Regions from separate parts of the Streptomyces sp. NPDC047971 genome, predicted to be linked through region 3. Evidence: riboswitches for the same ligand, from Rfam matches in the RefSeq annotation. Region 3 holds a riboswitch; each other region holds the start of a gene.

The links. Region 3 has a riboswitch for cyclic di-AMP ahead of AB0D99_RS27295 (transglycosylase family protein). Riboswitches for the same ligand answer to the same signal wherever they lie in the genome.
Region 1: linked by a shared signal. The riboswitch ahead of AB0D99_RS13515 (M23 family metallopeptidase) and the one ahead of AB0D99_RS27295 (transglycosylase family protein) in region 3 are both predicted to bind cyclic di-AMP.
Region 2: linked by a shared signal. The riboswitch ahead of AB0D99_RS01695 (LysM peptidoglycan-binding domain-containing M23 family metallopeptidase) and the one ahead of AB0D99_RS27295 (transglycosylase family protein) in region 3 are both predicted to bind cyclic di-AMP.

Annotation. Positions count from the first base shown of each region.
Region 1 is NZ_JBEZNW010000011.1:70,841-77,944, forward strand. Features, by position in the region: gene AB0D99_RS13500 (DNA topoisomerase IV subunit A) at 1-260, opposite strand, end outside; gene AB0D99_RS13505 (pitrilysin family protein) at 484-1,830, shown strand; gene AB0D99_RS13510 (pitrilysin family protein) at 1,827-3,224, shown strand; cyclic di-AMP (ydaO/yuaA leader) riboswitch at 3,428-3,594, shown strand; gene AB0D99_RS13515 (M23 family metallopeptidase) at 3,607-4,389, shown strand; gene AB0D99_RS13520 (GntR family transcriptional regulator) at 4,553-5,236, shown strand; gene AB0D99_RS13525 (HPr family phosphocarrier protein) at 5,398-5,679, opposite strand; gene AB0D99_RS13530 (GNAT family N-acetyltransferase) at 5,856-7,104, shown strand, end outside.
Region 2 is NZ_JBEZNW010000001.1:391,907-399,010, forward strand. Features, by position in the region: gene AB0D99_RS01680 (STM4012 family radical SAM protein) at 1-563, shown strand, start outside; gene AB0D99_RS01685 (STM4011 family radical SAM protein) at 577-1,431, shown strand; gene AB0D99_RS01690 (SGNH/GDSL hydrolase family protein) at 1,418-2,185, opposite strand; gene AB0D99_RS01695 (LysM peptidoglycan-binding domain-containing M23 family metallopeptidase) at 2,374-3,312, opposite strand; cyclic di-AMP (ydaO/yuaA leader) riboswitch at 3,317-3,506, opposite strand; gene AB0D99_RS01700 (tyrosine-protein phosphatase) at 3,857-4,669, shown strand; gene AB0D99_RS01705 (DUF6126 family protein) at 4,679-4,834, opposite strand; gene AB0D99_RS01710 (XRE family transcriptional regulator) at 4,855-5,493, opposite strand; gene AB0D99_RS01715 (aspartate aminotransferase family protein) at 5,569-6,954, opposite strand; gene dxs (1-deoxy-D-xylulose-5-phosphate synthase) at 6,951-7,104, opposite strand, start outside.
Region 3 is NZ_JBEZNW010000035.1:13,242-20,345, reverse strand. Features, by position in the region: gene AB0D99_RS27315 (Ppx/GppA phosphatase family protein) at 1-710, opposite strand, end outside; gene AB0D99_RS27310 (DUF501 domain-containing protein) at 707-1,246, opposite strand; gene AB0D99_RS27305 (septum formation initiator family protein) at 1,398-1,871, opposite strand; gene eno (phosphopyruvate hydratase) at 1,982-3,268, opposite strand; gene AB0D99_RS27295 (transglycosylase family protein) at 3,610-4,317, opposite strand; cyclic di-AMP (ydaO/yuaA leader) riboswitch at 4,321-4,495, opposite strand; gene AB0D99_RS27290 (transglycosylase family protein) at 4,754-5,680, opposite strand; gene AB0D99_RS27285 (cytochrome P450) at 5,860-7,104, opposite strand, start outside.

The DNA of each region.
Region 1 (7,104 bases), on a different contig from region 3:
TTGCCCATGACCTCGCCGACGACGCGCGCGCACTTCACATAGCCGCGGTCGGGGCGCAGGCCCATCTCGTTCATCTGGTAGACGATGCGGCGCTGCACCGGCTTCATGCCGTCCCGGGCGTCGGGCAGCGCGCGGGAGTAGATCACCGAGTACGCGTACTCGAGGAAGGAGCCCTGCATCTCGTCGACGACGTCGATGTCGAGGATCCTCTCCTCGAACGCGTCGTCCGGCGGCGGTGTCTTCGTGCTGCGGCGGGCCATCGCGGCTGCGGCTCCTTCACCAACAAGGTTGATCTGACGCGGACCATTGTGGACCGTCCCACCGACAACGCCGACCGCGACCCGGGTAGCGTCCGCCGTCAGCCGTCCGACGCGCCCCCACGACCCGGAAGAGGGACGCCTCGAACCTGCGGGAACTTCGCGAGGTGTCGGTGCGCTTGCATAGGGTGGCAGGACTTTCCATATCGCGATCGAAGGGACGTACATGCCCATGGGTCACACGGCCACGGCAGAGGCCGGCTCCGGCGGCCTGACAGCGACCGAGCACCGGCTGGCCAACGGCCTGCGGGTGGTGCTCTCCGAGGACCACCTGACCCCGGTCGCCGCGGTCTGCCTCTGGTACGACGTCGGCTCGCGCCACGAGGTCGCGGGCCGCACCGGCCTCGCCCACCTCTTCGAGCACCTGATGTTCCAGGGCTCGAAGCAGGTCCAGGGCAACGGCCACTTCGAGCTGGTGCAGGGCGCCGGCGGCTCGCTCAACGGCACGACGAGCTTCGAGCGCACCAACTACTTCGAGACCATGCCCACCCACCAGCTGGAGCTGGCGCTCTGGCTGGAGGCGGACCGCATGGGCTCGCTGCTCGCCGCACTGGACGACGAGTCCATGGAGAACCAGCGGGACGTCGTCAAGAACGAGCGCCGCCAGCGGTACGACAACGTGCCCTACGGCACGGCCTTCGAGAGGCTCACCGCCCTCGCGTACCCCGAGGGCCACCCGTACCACCACACGCCGATCGGCTCCATGGCCGACCTGGACGCGGCCACCCTCGAGGACGCGCGGGCCTTCTTCCGCACGTACTACGCGCCGAACAACGCGGTGCTCTCGGTCGTCGGCGACATCGATCCGGCGCAGACCCTGGCCTGGATCGAGAAGTACTTCGGGTCGATCCCCTCGCACGACGGCAAGCTGCCGCCGCGCGACGGCACCCTGCCGGACACGATCGGCGAGCAGCTGCGCGAGGTCGTCGAGGAGGAGGTCCCGGCCCGCGCCCTGATGGCCGCCTACCGGCTCCCGCACGACGGCACGCGCGAGTGCGACGCCGCCGACCTGGCCCTGACCGTCCTCGGCGGCGGCGAGTCCTCGCGGCTCCACAACCGCCTGGTCCGCCGCGACCGCACGGCGGTGGCGGCCGGGTTCGGCCTGCTGCGGCTGGCCGGCGCACCGTCCCTGGGCTGGCTGGACGTCAAGACGTCCGGCGGCGTCGAGGTGCCCCGGATCGAGGCCGCCGTCGACGAGGAGCTGGCCAGGTTCGCCGCCGAGGGCCCGACGCCCGAGGAGATGGAGCGCGCCCAGGCCCAGTTGGAGCGCGAGTGGCTCGACCGGCTCGGCACGGTCGCGGGCCGGGCCGACGAACTGTGCCGCTTCGCGGTCCTGTTCGGCGACCCGCAGCTCGCCCTCACGGCCGTGCACCGGGTTCTGGACGTCACCGCGGAGGAGGTGCGGGCGGTGGCCGCGGCCCGGCTGCGCCCCGACAACCGCGCGGTGCTCGTCTACGAGCCCACCGGTACCGAACAGAGCGACGGCGACGAGGAAGAGGGAGCGGACCAGTGACCGACGCTGCCGCGTCTTTGACGAGCATGACGTTCCACCCGCAGCCGGAGGCGGGCACGGCGAAGCCCTGGGCCTTCCCCGCCCCGGACCGCGGAGCGCTGGACAACGGCCTGACGGTGCTGCGCTGCCACCGCCCCGGCCAGCAGGTGGTGGCCGTCGAGATCTTCCTCGACGCCCCCCTCGACGCCGAGCCCGAGGGCTTGGACGGCGTGGCCACGATCATGGCCCGTGCCCTGTCCGAGGGCACGGACAAGCACTCGGCCGAGGAGTTCGCCGCCGAGCTGGAGCGCTGCGGCGCCACGCTCGACGCGCACGCCGACCACCCGGGCGTACGGGTCTCCCTGGAGGTCCCCGTCTCCCGGCTGCCCAAGGCGCTCGGTCTGCTCTCCGAGGCCCTGATCGCGCCCGCCTTCCTCGACAGCGAGGTCGAGCGCCTGGTGCGCAACCGGCTCGACGAGATCCCGCACGAGACCGCCAACCCGGCGCGCCGGGCGGCCAAGCAGCTCTCCAAGGAGCTGTTCCCGGCCACCTCGCGCATGTCGCGGCCGCGCCAGGGGACCGAGGAGACCGTGGAGGCGATCGACGCCACGGCCGTCCGCGCCTTCTTCGAAGCGCACATCCGGCCCTCCGCGGCCACGGCCGTCGTCGTCGGGGACCTGACCGACGTGGACCTGGACAAGGTCCTCGCCGAGTCGCTGGGCGCGTGGACGGGGGACGCGGCGGAGTCGCGGCCGGTCCCGCCGATCACGGCCGACGACACCGGCCGCGTGGTCATCGTGGACCGGCCGGGCGCCGTGCAGACCCAGCTGCTCATCGGCCGTGTCGGTGCCGACCGGCACGACCGCGTCTGGCCGGCCCAGGTCCTCGGCACGTACTGCCTCGGTGGCACCCTCACCTCCCGCCTGGACCGCGTCCTGCGTGAGGAGAAGGGCTACACCTACGGCGTCCGCGCCTTCGGCCAGGTGCTGCGCTCCGACGGCCAGGGCCACGGCGCCTCGATGCTGGCCATCAGCGGTTCCGTCGACACCCCCAACACCGGCCCGGCACTTGACGACCTGTGGAAGGTGCTGCGCACCCTCGCCGCCGAGGGTCTGACGGACGCCGAGCGGGACGTGGCCGTGCAGAACCTGGTGGGTGTGGCGCCGCTCAAGTACGAGACGGCCGCCTCCGTCGCCGCGACGCTCGCCGACCAGGTGGAGCAGCACCTTCCGGACGATTTCCAGGCGCAGTTGTACGCGCGCCTCGCCGAGACCGGCACGGTGGAGGCGACCGCGGCGGTCGTGAACGCCTTCCCGGTCGACCGTCTGGTCACCGTGCTCGTCGGTGACGCGGCGCAGATCGAGGAGCCGGTACGCGCGCTCGGAATCGGTGAAGTGACCGTGGTCACCGGCTGATCGAGGCGCCCACGCACCACTCCGAGGACCCCGTCATCCTGGTATGGCGGGGTCCTCCCCTTTGTCCGCATTGCGGGAGAGGGGGGTCGTATGCCCTGTGGCATGTCTTACAAACGAGCGTGTCTGTTTGGTGATTGAAAGACGATCCGCTTAGCGTCGGTCCGGCTGTTCGCCAGTTGAACCCGCCGCGAGCCCGTGGCATCGGACAGTCATCGCCGAGTCCCCGTCAGGCGCGAGCCTGGGGAGCCGGGGACCCACACGAAGTCCCTGGGGTGAATCGGACGCCTTCGCACCCGTGCGGAGGGGCCCGTAGGAGACCTTCCTGCTCCGAACCCGTCAGCTAACCCGGTAGGCGAGAAGGAAGGAAAGGATCAGCCACTACATGGCGTTCACCCGTGCCACCGGGAAGCATCGTGGTCCGAGCCGTCTGGCGCGCCGTGGCGCGGGCATCGCCGGCATCGCGACCATCGCCACCACCGGCGTCATCGGAACCCTCGCTTCCCCGGCACTCGCCGCCGACCCGGACGCCCCCTCGCCGGAGGACACCGGACTGACCCAGATCGTCGCGGCGGACTCCCTCGCCGTCACGATCGACGCCCAGGCCGCCGCCCAGGAGCGCGAGGCCGCCGAGGCCGTCGAACGGGCCAAGGCCGAGGCGAAGCGCAAGGCGGAGGCGAAGCGCAAGGCCGAGGCCCGCGCCAAGGAGATCCGCGAGGCCAAGGAGCGCGCCGCCCGCGAGGCGGAGCGCAAGCGCCTGAACTCCTTCCAGCTCCCCGTGGCCGGTTCGTACGTGACCACCAGCTACCAGGCCGGTGGCGCGCTCTGGTCCTCCGGCAGCCACTCCGGCGTCGACTTCCGCGCCGCCTCCGGCAGCCGGGTCGTCTCCGTCGGCTCCGGCACCGTCGTCGAGGCCGGCTGGGGCGGCGCGTACGGCAACAACATCGTCATCCGGATGAACGACGGCACGTACACCCAGTACGGTCACCTGTCGGCCATCAGTGTCTCGGTCGGTCAGGCCGTCACGCCGGGCCAGCAGATAGGTCTCTCGGGTTCCACCGGCAACTCGACCGGCCCGCACCTCCACTTCGAGGCGCGCACCACCGCCGAGTACGGCTCCGACATCAACCCGGTCGCGTACCTGCGCGCCCGCGGCGTGAACGTCTGACGCAGTCCGCGAAACAGCGTCAGAAAAGCCCCGGCTCGTCCTGAGCCGGGGCTTTTCGCTGGCCAAAAGATATCCATGTTCCCGGATCTCCTTCGGAAATTCCGCCCGGCTGCAATAGAGTCGCCGACGAACCGTTTCGCGCGGATGAAGGCGGAGGTCGAAGATGCGCGTTCCCGCGCACTCGGTATGCACGGCGATTCGGGACGACATCGTCTCCGGGGTCCTCGCATGCGGCAGCCGGCTGACCGAGGAGCAGCTGGCCCGCCGGTACGGGGTCTCGCGCGTCCCGGTCCGCGAGGCCCTGCGCACGCTGGAGTCCGAGGGCTTCGTGATCAGCCGCCGCCATGCCGGCGCCCATGTCGCCGAGCCCACCGAGCAGGAGGCGGCGGACCTGCTGGACGTACGGTCCCTCCTGGAGCCGCTCGGCGCCGCCCGCGCCGCCCAGCGCCGCACCGACGCCCATCTCAAGGTGCTGCGGGGCCTGGTCAGGCTGGGACAGGAGCGGGCCAGGCGTGGTCAGGGCGAGGATCTGCACTCGCTCGGCGGCTGGTTCCACGAGACGCTGGCGCAGGCGTCGGGCAGCCCGGCGCTCACGGCGCTGCTGACCCAGCTGCGGCACAAGATCGCCTGGATGTACGCCGTCGAACCCGCCGCCCAGCCCGTGGAGGCATGGGCCGAGCACGGTGCGATCGTCGACGCCGTGGCCCGCGGAGACGCCGAGCGGGCCCGCGCGCTGACCGCGCTGCATGCCGAGCGTTCGCTGGCGCAGCACCGGCTGAAGCGTCCGGAACGGGGTCGTGTGAGGTCTTCGCAACACGTCGTAAACACCGCGAGCGCCCGGAATTAACACGCGGGCCGTATACAAAGAATAGGAATTCTCAGGGCCTTCTTCGTGCTGCCCTTTTATGTCCTGCGGTATTCCGTGCGGGCCGACATCCGGGGCGGCGGCGAAAACAATGGAGCCGCACACGCCGTCATATCGGCGGGTGCGGCTCCATGGCAATTCGGTCAGACGGTCTCGGGAAGCTCGTCGAGCCCCTCGGCAACCAGCTTGGCCAGACGGTCCAGAGCGGCCTCGGCGCCATCGGCGTCCGAGGCGAGCACGATCTCCTCGCCGCCCTGCGCGCCCAGACCGAGCACCGCGAGCATCGACGCGGCGTTCACCGGGTTGCCCTCGGCCTTGGCGATCGTCACGGGGACGCCGGAGGCCGTGGCGGCACGGACGAAGATGGAGGCGGGGCGGGCGTGCAGGCCCTCGGCCCAGCCGACGTTGACGCGGCGCTCAGCCATGGTGTTGCCCTTCAAGTCTCAAGCGGGTTGTCTAGACCAGTCTCTCACGGTTGGCGGGATGCTCGTGGCAGACGTCCGGCCCCGGTCCCGGGGCCGCTCGTCAACCCCCACCTTGCACGGCACACAGACGCCGCGCGACCGGTGCCACAGGCGTACCCCGGCCGTACGCTTGCCCCATGCAGAGCGCGTCGGAACAGCCGGCACAACCGGAACACGCCTACCCCGACCACTGGGAAGCGGACGTGGTCCTCCGTGACGGCGGCACCGCGCGCATCAGGCCCATCACCGCCGACGACGCGGACCGGCTCGTCAGCTTCTACGAGCAGGTCTCGGACGAGTCGAAGTACTACCGCTTCTTCGCGCCCTACCCGAGGCTGTCCGCCAAGGACGTGCACCGGTTCACCCATCACGACTTCGTCGACAGGGTCGGACTCGCGGCGACCGTCGGCGGAGAGTTCATCGCCACCGTCCGCTACGACCGCATCAACGCGCAGGGGCTGCCGGCCAGCGCCCCCGCCGACGAGGCCGAGGTCGCCTTCCTGGTCCAGGACGCGCACCAGGGCCGGGGCGTGGCCTCCGCGCTGCTCGAACACATCGCGGCGGTGGCGCGGGAGCGGGACATCCGACGGTTCGCGGCCGAGGTGCTGCCCGCCAACTCCAAGATGATCAAGGTCTTCACGGACGCCGGGTACACCCAGAAGCGCAGCTTCGAGGACGGCGCCGTACGGCTGCACCTCGACCTGGAGCCCACCGACCGCTCACTGGCCGTGCAGCGCGCCCGGGAGCAGCGGGCCGAGGCCCGCTCGGTCCAGCGGCTCCTCACCCCCGGCTCGGTCGCCGTCATCGGCGCCGGACGCGCGCCGGGAGGCGTCGGCCGGACGGTCCTGCGCAACCTGCTGGACTCCGGATTCACCGGCCGTACGTACGCCGTGAACCGCGCGCTCGGGGACACGGATGCCGCGCTCGACGGGGTGCCGGCCTTCCGGTCCGTCGGGGACATCGGCGAACCCGTCGACCTCGCGATCGTGGCCGTGCCCGCCGAGCGGGTGCCGGAGGCGGTCGCCGACTGCGGCGAGCACGGGGTACGGGGCCTGGTCGTGCTCACGGCGGGGTACGCGGAGAGCGGCCCGGAGGGGCGGGAGCGCCAGCGCGAACTGGTACGGCAGGCCCGCTCGTACGGCATGCGGATCATCGGGCCCAACTCGTTCGGGATCATCAACACCTCGGCCGACGTCCGGCTGAACGCCTCGCTCGCGCCGCAGATGCCGGCAGCCGGGCGGATCGGACTCTTCACCCAGTCCGGCGCGATCGGCATCGCGCTGCTCGCCGGGCTCCACCGGCGGGGCGCCGGCCTCTCGTCCTTCATCTCCGCAGGCAACCGGGCGGACGTCTCGGGCAACGACTTCCTCCAGCACTGGTACGACG
Region 2 (7,104 bases), on a different contig from region 3:
AGCAGCGGCTGCGGCTGTACCGCCACGGCCGGGACCATCTGCTGGCCCGGGGCTACGCGCAGGAGTCGATGCGGATGTTCCGGCGCGCCGACGCCCCGCCGCAGGGCGCCGACGACTACGCCTGCCAGACCGACGGCATGATCGGCCTGGGCTGCGGGGCGCGTTCGTACACCTCCTCGCTGCACTACTCCTTCGACTACGCCGTGGACATGCGAGAGGTCCGCTCGATCATCGACGCCTACACCGGGACCGGGGACTTCACCCGCCCGGAGGTGGGCCGGTGGGTCGACGCGGACGAGGCGCGGCGCCGCCATCTGCTCCAGTCCCTCCTGCAGGCCCGGGGCATGTCCACGGCCTCGTACGAGGAGCGTTTCGGCGCTTCGCCGTTCGCGGACTTCCCGGCCGAACTGGGCCGGTTCGAGGCGCTCGGCTGGCTGGATCCCACGGCGCCGGACGGGCTGCTGCGGCTCTCGCCCGAGGGGCTGGCCCACTCGGACGCGCTCGGTCCGGCGCTGTTCTCCCCGGCCGTCCGGGCGGCGATGGCCGCCTACGAGCCGAAGTGAACAGGGGGACGGCATGGACCTGACGATCCTCTACCGGGGCCCGCTCGCCTCGTGCGACTACGACTGCCCCTACTGCCCCTTCGCCAAGCGCCGCGACAGCCGGGAGCAGCTGCGCGCCGACCGCGCCGCGCTGGAGCGCTTCTCCGCCTGGGCGGCCGCGCGGAGCGGCGACCGGCTGAGGATCCTCTTCACCCCGTGGGGCGAGGGCCTGGTCCGCTCCTGGTACCGGCGCGCGCTCACCGAGCTGTCGCACCTGCCGCACATCGAGCGGGTGGCGATCCAGACGAACCTGAGCTGCCGCACGGACTGGGTGGCGGGGGCCGACCCCGAGACCCTCGCGCTCTGGTGCACGTACCACCCGGGACAGACGCCGTACGACCGCTTCCTCGCGAAGTGCCACGAACTGGCCCGCCGGGGAACGCGTTTCAGCGTCGGGATCGTCGGCCTGCCCGAGCACCTGGAGCACGCCCGACGGCTGCGGGACGCGCTCCCGTCCGAGGTCTACCTCTGGGTGAACGCCGCCGAGGGCCGTACGTACACCGACGAGGAGGCCGGGGACTGGACCGTCCTCGACCCCCTCTTCCCGTACAGCCGCCGTCCGCACCCCTCGGCCGGTCTCCCCTGCCGGACCGGCGAGTCGGTGATCTCGGTGGACGGTGACGGGACGGTGCGCCGCTGCCACTTCGTGAAGGCCGAGCTCGGCAACCTCTACGACGGTTCGTACCGCGCGGCCCTGCGGCCCCGCGCCTGCCCCCTCGCCGTCTGCGACTGCCACATCGGCTACGTCCATCTGGAGACGCTGCCGCTGTACGACGTGTTCGCCGGCGGCGTCCTGGAACGGATCCCCGCCCCGCTCAGAGAGGCATGAGGTCCGGGCGCTTGGCCTCCACGTAGTCCCCCGAGCTCTCGCCCCGCAGCCGCCTGCCGATCCACGGCACGAGGTACTCCCTGGCCCAGTTGATGTCGTCCCGGCGCACCTCCAGCGTGCCGCGCGGCGGCAGCGGCGGCCACGGCTGGTCCGGGTCGGCGGGCACGTCGAGGCCGAGGACCTGGGCGGCGCGCAGCGCGACCCGGGTGTGCCCCTCGGGCGAGAGGTGCAGCCGGTCGTCGTCCCAAGCCCGCCTGTCCTGAACCGACTTGAGCGACCACAGGTCCAGGACCGGGCAGCCGTAGCGGTCGGCGACGGCCCGGACATGGGCCGTGTAGGTGGCGATCTTGCCCCGCAGATGGCGCAGCACGGGCACGTCGCGGGTGTCGAAGCCGGTGGTCACCATGACGGTGCCGACGGCCGACGTCAGATCGGCGACGGCGCGCTCGAAGCGCTCGGCGACGTCGTCCGGGTCGGTGCCCGGACGGATGATGTCGTTGCCCCCCGCGCAGAAGCTCACCAGGTCGGGGGCGAGCTCCTTCGCCCTGGGGACCTGCTCCTCCACGATCTGGTCGAGGAGGCGGCCGCGCACGGCCAGGTTGGCGTAGCGGAACGCGTCGTGCTCCGGCAGCTGGTCGGCGAGCAGGACCGCGAAACGGTCCGCCCAGCCGACGTACGTCCCCTCGGGTCCGGGGTCTCCGACGCCCTCGGTGAAGCTGTCGCCGATCGCCGCGTACGACCCGAATGCGTTCATGTCTCTTGATCTCGAATCGTCTCCCACGGGACCTCATCTTTCCCTTATGGGTGTGACCTACGCGACCGTAAGGAGGGGTTGACGCCGGGTGAGATACGCCACCGGTCAAGATTCCGCCAAGCCGGAATACACCGGAACGCGAAAGGGCCCGGCACAGGTGCCGGGCCCGATCGGGTGCTGGGGGTACGTCAGAGGGTGACGCCGTGCGAGCGCAGGTAGGCCAGCGGGTCGATGTCCGAGCCGTAGCTCGGTCCGGTGCGGATCTCGAAGTGCAGGTGCGGACCGGTGGAGTTGCCGGTCGAGCCGGAGAGGCCGATCTCCTGGCCGCCGGTGACGGTCTGGCCGGCGGAGACGCCCAGGGAGGAGAGGTGGGCGTACTGCGAGAAGGTGCCGTCGGCGTGCTGGATGACGACCTCGTTGCCGTACGAGCCGCTGTTGCCGGCGGAGTAGACGGTGCCCGCGCCGACGGCCTTGACCGAGGTGCCGGAGGAAGCGATGAAGTCGACACCGGTGTGGTAGCCGGAGGACCACATGGCGCCGGAGGCGCGGTACGGGGTGGAGATGCCGCCGCTGACCGGGGCGACCCAGCCGGAGGACGCGGCCTTGGCGGGGGCGGACTCCGCCGGGGTGGACGCCGGGGCCTGGGTGGGCTCGGCCGTGCCGCGGTCGGCGCTGCGCGAGGCGCGCTCGCCCGAGGACTTCTCCGCCTTCGGGGCGGCCTTGGGCGCGGGGGCCTTGGCCGTCGACTTGGCGCCGAGGGTGAGCTTCATGCCGGGCAGGATCAGCGAGGGGTTCCCGCCGACGACCTGACGGTTGTCCTCGTAGAGCTTCTTCCAGCCGCCCGCCAGGTGGTGCTCGGCGGCGATCTTCGACAGGTAGTCGCCACGCACGACGGAGTACGTCTTCGGCTTGGCGGCCTTGTCGGCGGCCGGCGCCTTCGCGGGAGCGGCGGCGACGGCGGCGACGGCCTGCTCGGGCGTCACGGTCGGGGCGCCCTTGTCGGCGGCGTGGGCCCCGGTCGCTCCGAGGAGCGGAAGGGCGACGACGGCGCCACCGGTGCCGGCGGCGACGAATCCGCGCGTGATCGGGTTGACCTTGGGACGGCGATGCTTACCCTTTGCGGGCATGGCGAATTCCTCTCCGTCGCCTGCGAGGTGAGCTGTCGGGTTCGGACTGGAGATGTCCGGCCGCGTTCTCACGCGACTTAACCCCGAGCCGTCCGGATTCGACCGGTTCGGCGTACTTACCTGGGTCCCCCGCTCCTGCCGTACGTGGATGGGTGCGGAATCCGGGCGGTGGCAGGATTCGGCGGTCCGACCGGATTGAGCGTGACCGTAGACGAGCGGGGTCGGCGCGAACAAGCCACCGTTTTTCTCCCGCATTCGGGGCCGGGACATTCGCGCCGAATTCCGGTCACCCTCCGTGGAGGGTGGAACCTCGATTCCCTTTTCCGGTACGGAGATTGCCCGGAACGATCAGGCACGGTCCGTCACCTTTATGACGCTGCTCACGCACCGAAACCCATCTCCCCTATTACCAGGGCGCGTTATACCTAAGGCCCCAATTCGGACAGAATACCCATTCCCATGCCCCGGGGGTGTGCGCGGCCGCACCCACCCGGGATGATTGCCCCAGGAACAGATCCCGATCAGCCAACCTTCAGGAGCACTCGTGACGCAGCAGCTGCCCCAGGTCCCGTCGACCGAACCCGAGCTCGCCGGGGTGCGCAACTTCCGGGACGTGGGCGGCCTGCCGACCGTGAGCGGCGGGTCGGTGCGATTCGGACGCCTCTTCCGCAGCGGACACCTCGCGCATGCCACCGAGGAGGACGCGACCTTCCTCTCCACCCTCGGGCTGCACACGATCTTCGACTTCCGCAACCAGGCGGACCGGAAGGTCGAGGGCGCGGACGTCGAGCTCCCGGGTGTGCGAAATGTGAACATACCGCTCAACGACCCGGCCGACGGCAAGGAGTTCTGGAAGCTGGTCAGCACAGGCGAGCTGGAGCAGCTCCGCGCCATCCTGGGCGACGGCAAGGCGGCCGCCCGAATGTCCGATTCGTACCGGAAGATGATTGTCGAGCGGACCGCGGAGCACAGCCGCATCCTGCATGCGATGGCCGAGGACAGCGTTCCGGCGCTGATGCACTGCGCGGCCGGCAAGGACCGCGCGGGCCTCTCGATCGCCATCTCGCTGCTCGCGGTGGGCGTCGAGCGCGAGGCGATCGAGGCCGACTACGTGAAGTCGAACGACCCGCACCGTCGCTACAAGGTGCGCCGCAGCTCCACCGCCGCGGACGCCATGTCGCCCGAGGTGATGGAGCTGCTCAGCCCGCTCTTCGACGCACGCGTCGAGTACCTGCGGGCCGCGTTCGAGACGATCGAGCAGACCTGGGGCACGGTCGAGAGCTACCTCACGGACGGCCTCGGACTCGCCCCCGAGACCCGGGCGCGCCTGCGCGAGCGGCTCGTCGTCGAGGCGTGACCCCGCCCCCTACTGGTTCTGCCCGCCGAGCGTGAAGAGCAGATAGAGGAACGCGGCGAAGAGGTGCCCCGCCACGAGATAGGCGAAGAGCCGGAGCACCAGCCCCTTGGGGAACTTCCCCTCGCCGCGTTCTTCACCGGTGACAGGTGCGGACTTCTCGGACATATCTGCCTCTTTCGAAGGGCTCAGCTCGGATGCGGCGTTCCGCCGCCGAGACACAGCTCGGCGGCGGGGCTCTGCATCAGCGTGTGGACGAAGAGCAGCTCGGCACCGCCGCGGCCGGAGGCGCCGATGCGGTGCGGGGTGAGCGAGTCGAAGTGCGCGCTGTCTCCGGGGTCCAGGACGTGCACGGTGTCGCCGAGCGCGAGGCGCACCTGCCCGTCGAGGACATGGAGCCACTCCTCTCCGGGATGGACGCGCACGATGTCGGTCCGGGTGGCGTACGGCACATGGACCCGGAGCGCCTGCATGGCACGGCCGGGCCCGCCGGCCTGGCGGTAGATCCAGCCGTCGGCCTCGACCGGCTCGGACCGGCCCGCCCGGACGACCGGATCACGCTCGGGCGGAGTCTCGCCCAGGAGCTCGGCGACCGTCGTACCGTAGATACGGGCCAGAGCGAGCAGCATGGGCAGCGAGGGCTGTCGGCGGCCCGTCTCCAGCCGGGAGAGATGGGCCGGGGAGAGTGCGGCCCGCTGGGCGGCGGCCTCCAGGGTCAGCCCGCGGCGCCGACGGAGGGCTCGCAGCTGGGGCGCGACGTCCGGCAGGACGTCGGGCGCGCCCGACGCGGCAGAGTCGGGGGACGGCTCCCCCGGAATGTGCTCCATGCCTCCATTCCGCCAGGAACTTTCCCCTGAGGCAAATTTCTTGCCCCAGAGGCAAAAGTCCGGAGCGGCTCACCGTCAGCGCTGTGCCACCGCCTGCTTGACCAGCGTCTTCCCGAAGTCCCACATCAGGCCGCCACCCCCGTGGGCGTCGTCCATCACGGCCGTGAACGCGGTGACGAAGCGGTCGACGTCCGCCTCGTCGATGACCAGCGGCGGGATCAGTTTGATCACCTCCAGGTGGTCCCCCGACACCTGCGTGAGGATCCGGTGCCGCTGGAGCAGCGGGACGACGACCATCTGGGCGAAGAGCCCCTTGCGTGCCGCCTGCAGCATCGTCCACCGGCTGCGCAGCCCGAGCGAGGACGGCCGCCCGAACTCGATCCCGATCATCAGCCCCCGCCCCCGGATCTCCTTCAACAGCTCGTAGCGCGGGACGAGCTCCCTCAGGCGCGAGGACAGCAGCTCGCCCATCCGGCGCGCGTGGGCCACCGTCCCCTCGCTCTCCATGACCGAGAGCACGGCGAGCCCGGCGGCCATGGCCTGCGCGTTCGAACCGAAGCTGGCCGAGTGGACGAGCACACGGTCCATCGAGGAGTAGACCTTCTTGAAGATCCAGTCCTTGCCCAGTGTCGCGCCGACCGGCACATAGCCGCCGGAGAGCGCCTTGGCGACGCAGACCAGGTCCGGTTCGACACCTTCCTCGTGCTGGTACGCGTAGAAGTCCCCGGTCCTGCCGAGGCCCGTCTGGACCTCGTCGGCGATCAGCAGCGCGCCGCGTGCGTGCAGCAGCTCCTGGGCGGCGCGCAGGAAGCCGGGGGGCGCCTCGTGCACCCCCTTCCCCTGGATCGGCTCGACCACGAAGGCGGCCACGTCCCCCTTGCGCAGCTCCCGCTCCAGCGCCTCCAGGTCCCCGAGCTCGATCGCCGTGTCGGGCAGCAGCGGGGCGAAGCCGTTCCGGAAGCCCTCCTCGCCGTTGACCGAGAGGGAACCGGTGGTCAGGCCGTGGAAGGCGTGGGAGCAGTAGAGGACCCTGGGCTTCCCGGTCGCGTACCGGGCGAACTTCAACGCGGTCTCGACCGCTTCCGTGCCGCTGTTGCCGAAGAAGACCCGGTCGAGGTGCGGACTGTGGGCGAGCAGCCTCTCGGCGAGCAGTCCGGGCAGGGGCTGGCAGTCGAAGCGGGTGAGGTCGGCGAGGGAGGCGTCCAAGACGTCGTGGAGGGCCCGGCGGACGACGGGGTGGTGCCGGCCGAGACCCATGACGCCGAAGCCGGCGAGCATGTCGAGGTGGTCGCCGCCGTCGGCGTCCCAGAAGTGGGCGCCCTCGGCCCGCACGTAGACCTTGTCGAAGCCGATGGTGTGCAGCATCCGCGGGAGCTGGTGGTTGAGGTACCGGGTGTGCAGCTCGTAGCGCTCCGCGCCGCGTTCGGCGAGCAGCGCCATGAGGTCGAACTCCTTGGTCATCGCCCCTTCTTCCGGGTCAGTGCCGCGCTGATGTCACCGGCGATCTCCACCGGGGTGAGACCGAGGTCCGCCAGCACCTCGCCACGCTTGGCGTGCGCGAGGAACTGCTCCGGGATCCCGTAGGTGCGCAGGGGCACGTCGACACCCGCG
Region 3 (7,104 bases):
TACGAGATCCGGGAGTGGTGGATCTTCTCGGACTCGTACTCCTGGAGACCCAGCGCGATCGCGGCGACGGTGGTCACGGAGCCGGCGAGCCCGACCAGGGTCTCCGCCTCCCGGATCGGGACGCTCTCCTCGGCCAGGTCGAGGGCGGCGCGGATGTCGGCACGGATCGCGGCGATCTCGGCGGCGGCCGGCGGGTCGCTGCGGACGTGCCGCTCGGTCAGCCGGACGCAGCCGATGTCGACGGACCGGGCGGCCTCGACGTGCCGGTTGCCCACGACGAACTCGGTCGAGCCGCCGCCGATGTCCACGACGAGGTACTTCTCCGTGCCGTGCAGCTCGGCGGTGGCGCCGGTGAAGGAGAACTCGGCCTCCTGGTCACCGGAGATCACCTCGGGCTCGACGCCCAGGATGTCGAGGACGCCGGAGACGAAGTCGTCGCGGTTCTCGGCGTCGCGGGAGGCGGAGGTCGCCACGAAGCGGAGCTTCTCGGCGCCGAGCTCCTTGATGACGGCCGCGTACTCGCGGCAGGCCGCGAAGGTCCGCTCCAGCGCCTCGGGCGCGAGCCTTCCGGTCTTGTCGACGCCCTGGCCGAGACGGACGATCGTCATCCGGCGGTCCAGCTCGATCAGTTCGCCCGACTCGGGGTGCACATCGGCGACGAGGAGGCGGATGGAGTTCGTGCCGCAGTCGATTCCGGCGACCCTGGTCACTGGGCGGACTCCTTCTCGTCCCCGCACGGCGTGACGCACGGGCCCTTGGCCCACCACTCCGGCAGCATCGCCAGCGCCTCGTCGCCCAGCGGGTTCACGCCCGGGCCCGCGGCCAGCGAGTGGCCGACGAGGACGTGCAGGCACTTGACCCGGTCCGGCATCCCGCCGGCGCTCGGGAAGCCCTCCAGGACGTCGATGGCGTCACGCCGGGCGATGTAGTCCTCGTGCGCGGCCCGGTAGGCGGCGGCCAGCTCCGGGTCGGTGCCGAGCCGGGCCTGCATCTCCTTCATGACCCCGTTGGCCTCCAGCGTGCCGATCGCCGAGGCGGCGCGGGGGCAGGTCAGGTAGTACGTGGTGGGGAACGGCGTGCCGTCCGGGAGCCGCGGCGCGGTCTCGACGACGTCCGGGTTGCCGCAGGGGCAGCGGTGCGCGATGGCGCGCAGCCCCCGGGGCGGGCGGCCGAGCTGTGCCTCGAAGGCGGCGACGTCCGCGTCGGTGGGCTCGGTGCGTGCGGTCTGCGGAGGGGGCGTTTCCATGCCTGCGTCTGTCTTCTCGTCGGGGGCGGTCTGCGGCCGGGCGGTCGGCTCCGGTCGCGGGGGACGGCCCGGCCCGCGAGGGGGCCGGCCCGGGCCCGGGTGTGGGCCCATCATCTCGCGCCGAGGCGCCCAGGGGGTCCGGCGGACACCCCTAGCGGTTCGCGTCGGCCTGGTCGACGCCGTCCCAGAGGTCGGAGTACCACGGGCGGTCGGCGGCGCTCTGCTCCTCGCGCCGGGCGCGCTCGGCCTCGGGGTCGTTCACGGTGAAGCCGGTCTCGCCGGGCAGCACGTAGTGCAGGTGCTCGCGGGCGAGCCGACGGACGTAGGCCGGGTCCTGGAGTCGGGCCTTCTCGTCGCGCAGCTCCTCGACCCGGGCGGCGGCCTCGGCGGCCTGGCGCTCCTGCTCGGCGATCTCTCCGCGCTGGGAGACGTACTGCCGCATCGGGTAGGCGAGCGCCACCACCAGCGAGCAGACGACCAGGGCGAGGAAGGCCGCGCGGCCGGTGAGCCGTGAGCGGCGGGCCTGGCGGCGGGTCTGGGAGCGGTAGACACGGGCGGCGGTCTGCTCACCGAGCAGCCTGATCCGGGTCGCGGTCGAGAACCGGTCCCGGTCCTTGGCGGCCATGTCGTGACGCCTCCCCTTCTCCTGCGCCGTAAACCGTGCGTCCCCGCACACGGTACGGGACCGGGTGCGGGGACGTATGTACGACGGGCTGGACGGCCCTTGAGCCGGTGTCAGCCCTTGAAGCGCGGGAACGCGCTGCGGCCGGCGTAGACCGCGGCGTCGTCGAGGATCTCCTCGATGCGCAGGAGCTGGTTGTACTTGGCGACGCGCTCGGAGCGGGCCGGGGCACCGGTCTTGATCTGGCCGCAGTTCGTGGCGACGGCCAGGTCGGCGATGGTGACGTCCTCGGTCTCGCCGGAGCGGTGGGACATCATGCACTTGAAGCCGTTGCGCTGGGCCAGCTCGACGGCGTCCAGGGTCTCGGTCAGCGAACCGATCTGGTTGACCTTGACGAGCAGGGCGTTGGCGGTGCCCTCCTCGATGCCGCGGGCCAGGCGCTCCGGGTTGGTGACGAACAGGTCGTCGCCGACGATCTGGACCTTGGTGCCCAGCTTGTCGGTGAGGACCTTCCAGCCGGCCCAGTCGTCCTCGAACAGCGGGTCCTCGATGGAGACCAGCGGGTACGCGGCGACGAGCTCCTCGTAGTACTCGGTCATCTCGGCGGCCGAGCGGGACTTGCCCTCGAACTCGTACGAGCCGTCCTTGTAGAACTCGGACGCGGCGACGTCGAGCGCCAGGGCGATGTCCTTGCCCGGGACGTAACCGGCCTGCTTGATGGCCTCCAGGATGAGGTCGAGCGCCTCGCGGTTGGAGTCCAGGTTCGGGGCGAAGCCGCCCTCGTCGCCGAGGCCGGTGGACAGGCCCTTGGTCTTCAGGACGGCCTTGAGGGTGTGGTAGACCTCGGTGCCCCAGCGCAGGGCCTCGGAGAAGGACTCCGCGCCGATCGGCGCGATCATGAACTCCTGGATGTCCACGTTGGAGTCGGCGTGCGAGCCGCCGTTCAGGATGTTCATCATCGGAACGGGCAGCAGGTGCGCGTTCGGGCCGCCGAGGTAGCGGAAGAGCGGGAGGTCGGAGGCCTCGGACGCGGCGTGCGCGACGGCGAGGGAGACGCCGAGGATGGCGTTGGCGCCGAGCGATGCCTTGTTGTCGGTGGCGTCCAGGTCGAACATGGCCTGGTCGATCAGGCGCTGCTCGGTGGCGTCGTAGCCGACGAGCTCCGGGCCGATCTGCTCGATCACGGCGAGGACGGCCTTCTCGACGCCCTTGCCCTGGTAGCGGTTCTTGTCTCCGTCGCGGAGCTCAATGGCCTCGAAGGCACCGGTGGAGGCGCCGGACGGAACAGCAGCACGACCGGTGCTGCCGTCGTCGAGGCCGACCTCGACCTCGACCGTGGGGTTGCCTCGGGAGTCCAGGATTTCCCGGGCTACGACGACGTCGATGGACGGCACGAGCATCTCCTTCTGGGATGTGACGCTGGTTGTGACGCTTGCTGTGCAGGGTCGCTTTGGCCTTGCGCCAAGAGCCTAACCGGCTCCGGGGCCCGGGCCTGCCCGGCGCCCGCCCCCTGGGACGAAAAAGGACCCGAGGGCAGGTATCCCGGGGCAAAACACCCCAGACCTACTCACGAGTAACGACGGGGAGCGCCCCCGGAAGGACGACGGGGACCCGGCAAGGAGTCCGGGAACGCGGAACCCCGGCCCGGAACACACGGGGGAGGGTGTGCCGGGCCGGGGTGGTCACCGCGGGAGGGTCGGAGGGGCCGCGTGAGCCGCCGGACTCACGCGAACCGCCGGGCTCACTTCAGGTGAAGCTGCTGGCCCGGGTGGATCAGGTCGGCGTCCTCGACGACGTCCTTGTTCAGCTCGAAGAGCTTCTTCCAGCCACCCTCGACGTTCTGGGCGGCGGCGATCTTGCTCAGGGTGTCGCCGGCGACGACCTTGTACTCGCCGTCACCCTTCGCGACCTTCTTGCCGGTGGGGGTGGTGACGGTGGCCTTCGGCGCGGTCCGCTGCTCGCTGCGGGTCGTCGGCTGCTCGGCCTTGCGCTCGGGCTTGGCCGGGGCGGCCTTGGCCGGCGCGGGCTTGGCCGGGGCGGCCTTGGCCGGCGCGGCCTCCGCGGCACCCGTGTAGGCGGCGCTGGAGAGGCCCACGCCACAGCTCGGCCAGGCACCCTTGCCCTGGCCGGCCAGGACCTTCTCGGCGATCTGGATCTGCTGCGACTTCGTGGCCTGGTCGGCGGTGGCGGCGAACGCGGTACCACCGAAGGCGGCCCAGGTGGAGGCGGAGAACTGCAGGCCGCCGTAGTAGCCGTTGCCGGTGTTGATGGCCCAGTCGCCGCCGGACTCGCACTGGGCGACGACGTCCCACTCGGAGGCGGTCGCCGCCGAGGCGGAACCGGCGGTCATCAGCGGCGCGGCCACGGCGACACCGGCGATGCCGGCGAGGGCGACGGCGCGGGTGGCCTTGGCGGCGCGACGGTGTTTGCCCTTGGCGGAAAACAGCATGGGGAATCTCCTCACCGACGCCTGCGAGGTGAGCTGTCGGGTTCGGGCCATGTGAGTTGCCCGGCCGCGCGACCCAGCGCGCGGCTTCACCCCGAGCCGCTCCTCGGCCGCCTGTCTCAACGGCCGGGGGCGGCACTTACCTTGGGTCCCCCGCTCCTGCCTTCGGCGCATGACGCGACGACTGTCCCGTCGGCCGACGGCAGGATTCGGCGTTTCGGTCGACGGAGCCCGCGGTGGCGAGCGGTGCTGACCGTAGACACACACCCCTCCGAAGTTCAAAGACGCCCAAGGGGGAAATATCGCCCGTACCCACTTCAGGGCGAAGGGTGTTTACGCAGGTGAGAGGTGACGGAAGCAAACTTTGCGGACGCGATATGCCAGTTAAGACAAAGAGACCCATGTCTCAGTTGCACAGAACCGGACATACGACCCTGAACTACCCCTTCGCCGGGAGGAGATCGACCGTCAGATCGAGGCTCTGGCCAGGGACGATGTGGTCGGGGTCGGCACCCACGGTCGAACGGTTGGCGTCGTACAGGGCGCCCCAGCCGCCCGGGAGTTCGTTCTCCCGTGCAATGTCGGTGAGGTTGTCGCCCGGCTGGACGGTGTATTCGTCCGAACTGCCCTTGGTGTCCGTAACGTCCTTACCACCCTCGATGCCCTCAGCACCCTCGCCGTTCGATTCACCCGAACTGTCCGAGTTGGGCACATTGTCACCAGGCGTCGCGTCGCCTGTCGGCGCGTCAGTCACCGTGTCCGTCGGTGCGGCATGTCGACCCTTTTCGTCGCCGTTGCCCGGATTGCCCGTCTCTTCCGCGGCCGCGTCGCCGCGGTGCTTGCCGGTGCCCGGCGCCGTCGGCGTGGCGGGCGGGGTGGCCGCCTCGGGGGTGGCGCTCGGGTCCGACGTCGCGGGCGGGGTGGTCCCGGGGGTGGCGGTCTCGGGCTCGGTGGCCCCGGGGGTGGCGGGAAGGCCCGCCGTGCGGTTCGACTCCGCGACGGGGCCCGTGGGCTCCTCGGGGGTGACCGCCGGCCCCGGGTCGACGCCCGGCGTGACACCGTCGTTCTTCAGTCCGGCGATCGGGGCGCAGGTGGCCCACTGGGTGGAGCCCGCCGCGAGCGCCTTGTCGGCCACCGCGATCTGCTGGGCCCGGCTGGCGAGATCCGCGCTGGACGCGTAGGCGAGACCGCCGTACGCCTCCCAGGTCTCCTGCGTGAACTGGAGTCCGCCGTAGAGACCGTTGCCGAAGTGTGCGCTCCACAGGCCGCCCGTCTCGCACTCGGCCACCCGGTCCCAGGTGGCGGCGTCGGCGGCGGAGGCGGAACCCGCGGCGAGCAGCGGCAGCGCCAGCGCGGATCCGGTCACGCCTGCGGCGACGACTATGGCGGGGGCCTGGCGGGGTCTGCGGTGTCGTCCGTTCCCGGAGCGCATACGGAGAGCCTTTCGCGTGACTGCTGAGATGACGGTGAACGTAGCGGCATTCGAACGTCAGTAACAAGTCGATGCAGCGGAGATCACGTAAAAGTCACAGTCTTGACGATCCGTCAGTTCACAACTCGGGTGAACTCGACCGGAAGCGTGCGCAATCCACGCATGATGAGCCCACCGCGCCACCGCAGATCGGCCGGATCGGCGGCAAGTCGGAGGTCCGGCAGGCGAGTCAGGAGCGTCGCGAGGGCGATCTGTCCCTCCAACCGGGCGAGCGGGGCGCCGATGCAGTAGTGGATGCCGTGCCCGTACCCCAGGTGCTGGTTGTCGCGCCGGGAGAGGTCGAGGGTGTCCGGCCCGTCGAAGCGGGCCGGGTCACGGTCGGCGGCGGCGAGGACGACGAGGACCGGGTCGCCGGCCGGGATCTCCTGCCCTCCGATGCTCAGCGGCTCCATGGCGTACCGCCAGGTCGCCAGCTCCACCGGCCCGTCGTACCGCAGCAGCTCCTCGACACCCGTCTCGAGCAGCCCCCGCTCCCCCGCGGCGAGCGAGGTCTGGAGCCGCTCGCGCTCGCCCGGGTTGCGCAGCAGGGCGTAGACCCCGTTGCCGACCAGGTTGACCGTGGTCTCGAAGCCCGCGAAGAGAAGGATGAAGGCCATGGCTGCGGCCTCGTTCTCGGTGAGGTGCTCGCCGTGGTCGGACGCCCTGATGAGCCCCGAGATCAGATCGTCGCCCGGGTCGAGCCGCTTGCGGTGGATCAGCTCCGCGAGATAGCCGCGCATCTTCTTGACCGACCGCGCCACACCGCCGCGCGGCCCTCCGCCGTGCCGGATCATCATCCCGGCCCAGTCCCGGAAGTCGTCCTGGTCCTCGCGCGGGACGCCGAGCAGATCGCAGATGGCGTAGATGGGCAGCGGGAACGCGAACTCGTGGATGAGGTCCGCCTCGCCCTTCTCCGCGAACGAGTCGATCAGCCGGTCCGTCAGCTCCTGCACCCGCGGTGCGAACTCCGCGACCCGGCGCGGGGTGAACGCCTTCGAGACCAGCCGCCGCAGCCGGGTGTGGTCGGGCGGGTCGATGTTGAGCAGATGCGTCATCAGCTCGGCCTTGCGCTCCCCGGGGATCCCCGTCTTCCCCTTGGCGTGCGCGGGCTCGTCGTGGTGCGCCGGGTTCTTCGACAGCCGCTGGTCGGCGAGCGCCTGCCGGGCGTCCGCGTACCGCGTCACCAGCCATGCCTCGACCCCGCTGGGCAGCTTCGCCCGATGGACCGGCGCGTGCTCGCGCAGCCAGGCGTAGGCGGGGTACGGATCGGTGGCGAACTCCCAGGTGAAGAGCTCGGGGGCGGGGGATTCGGCGGGGGG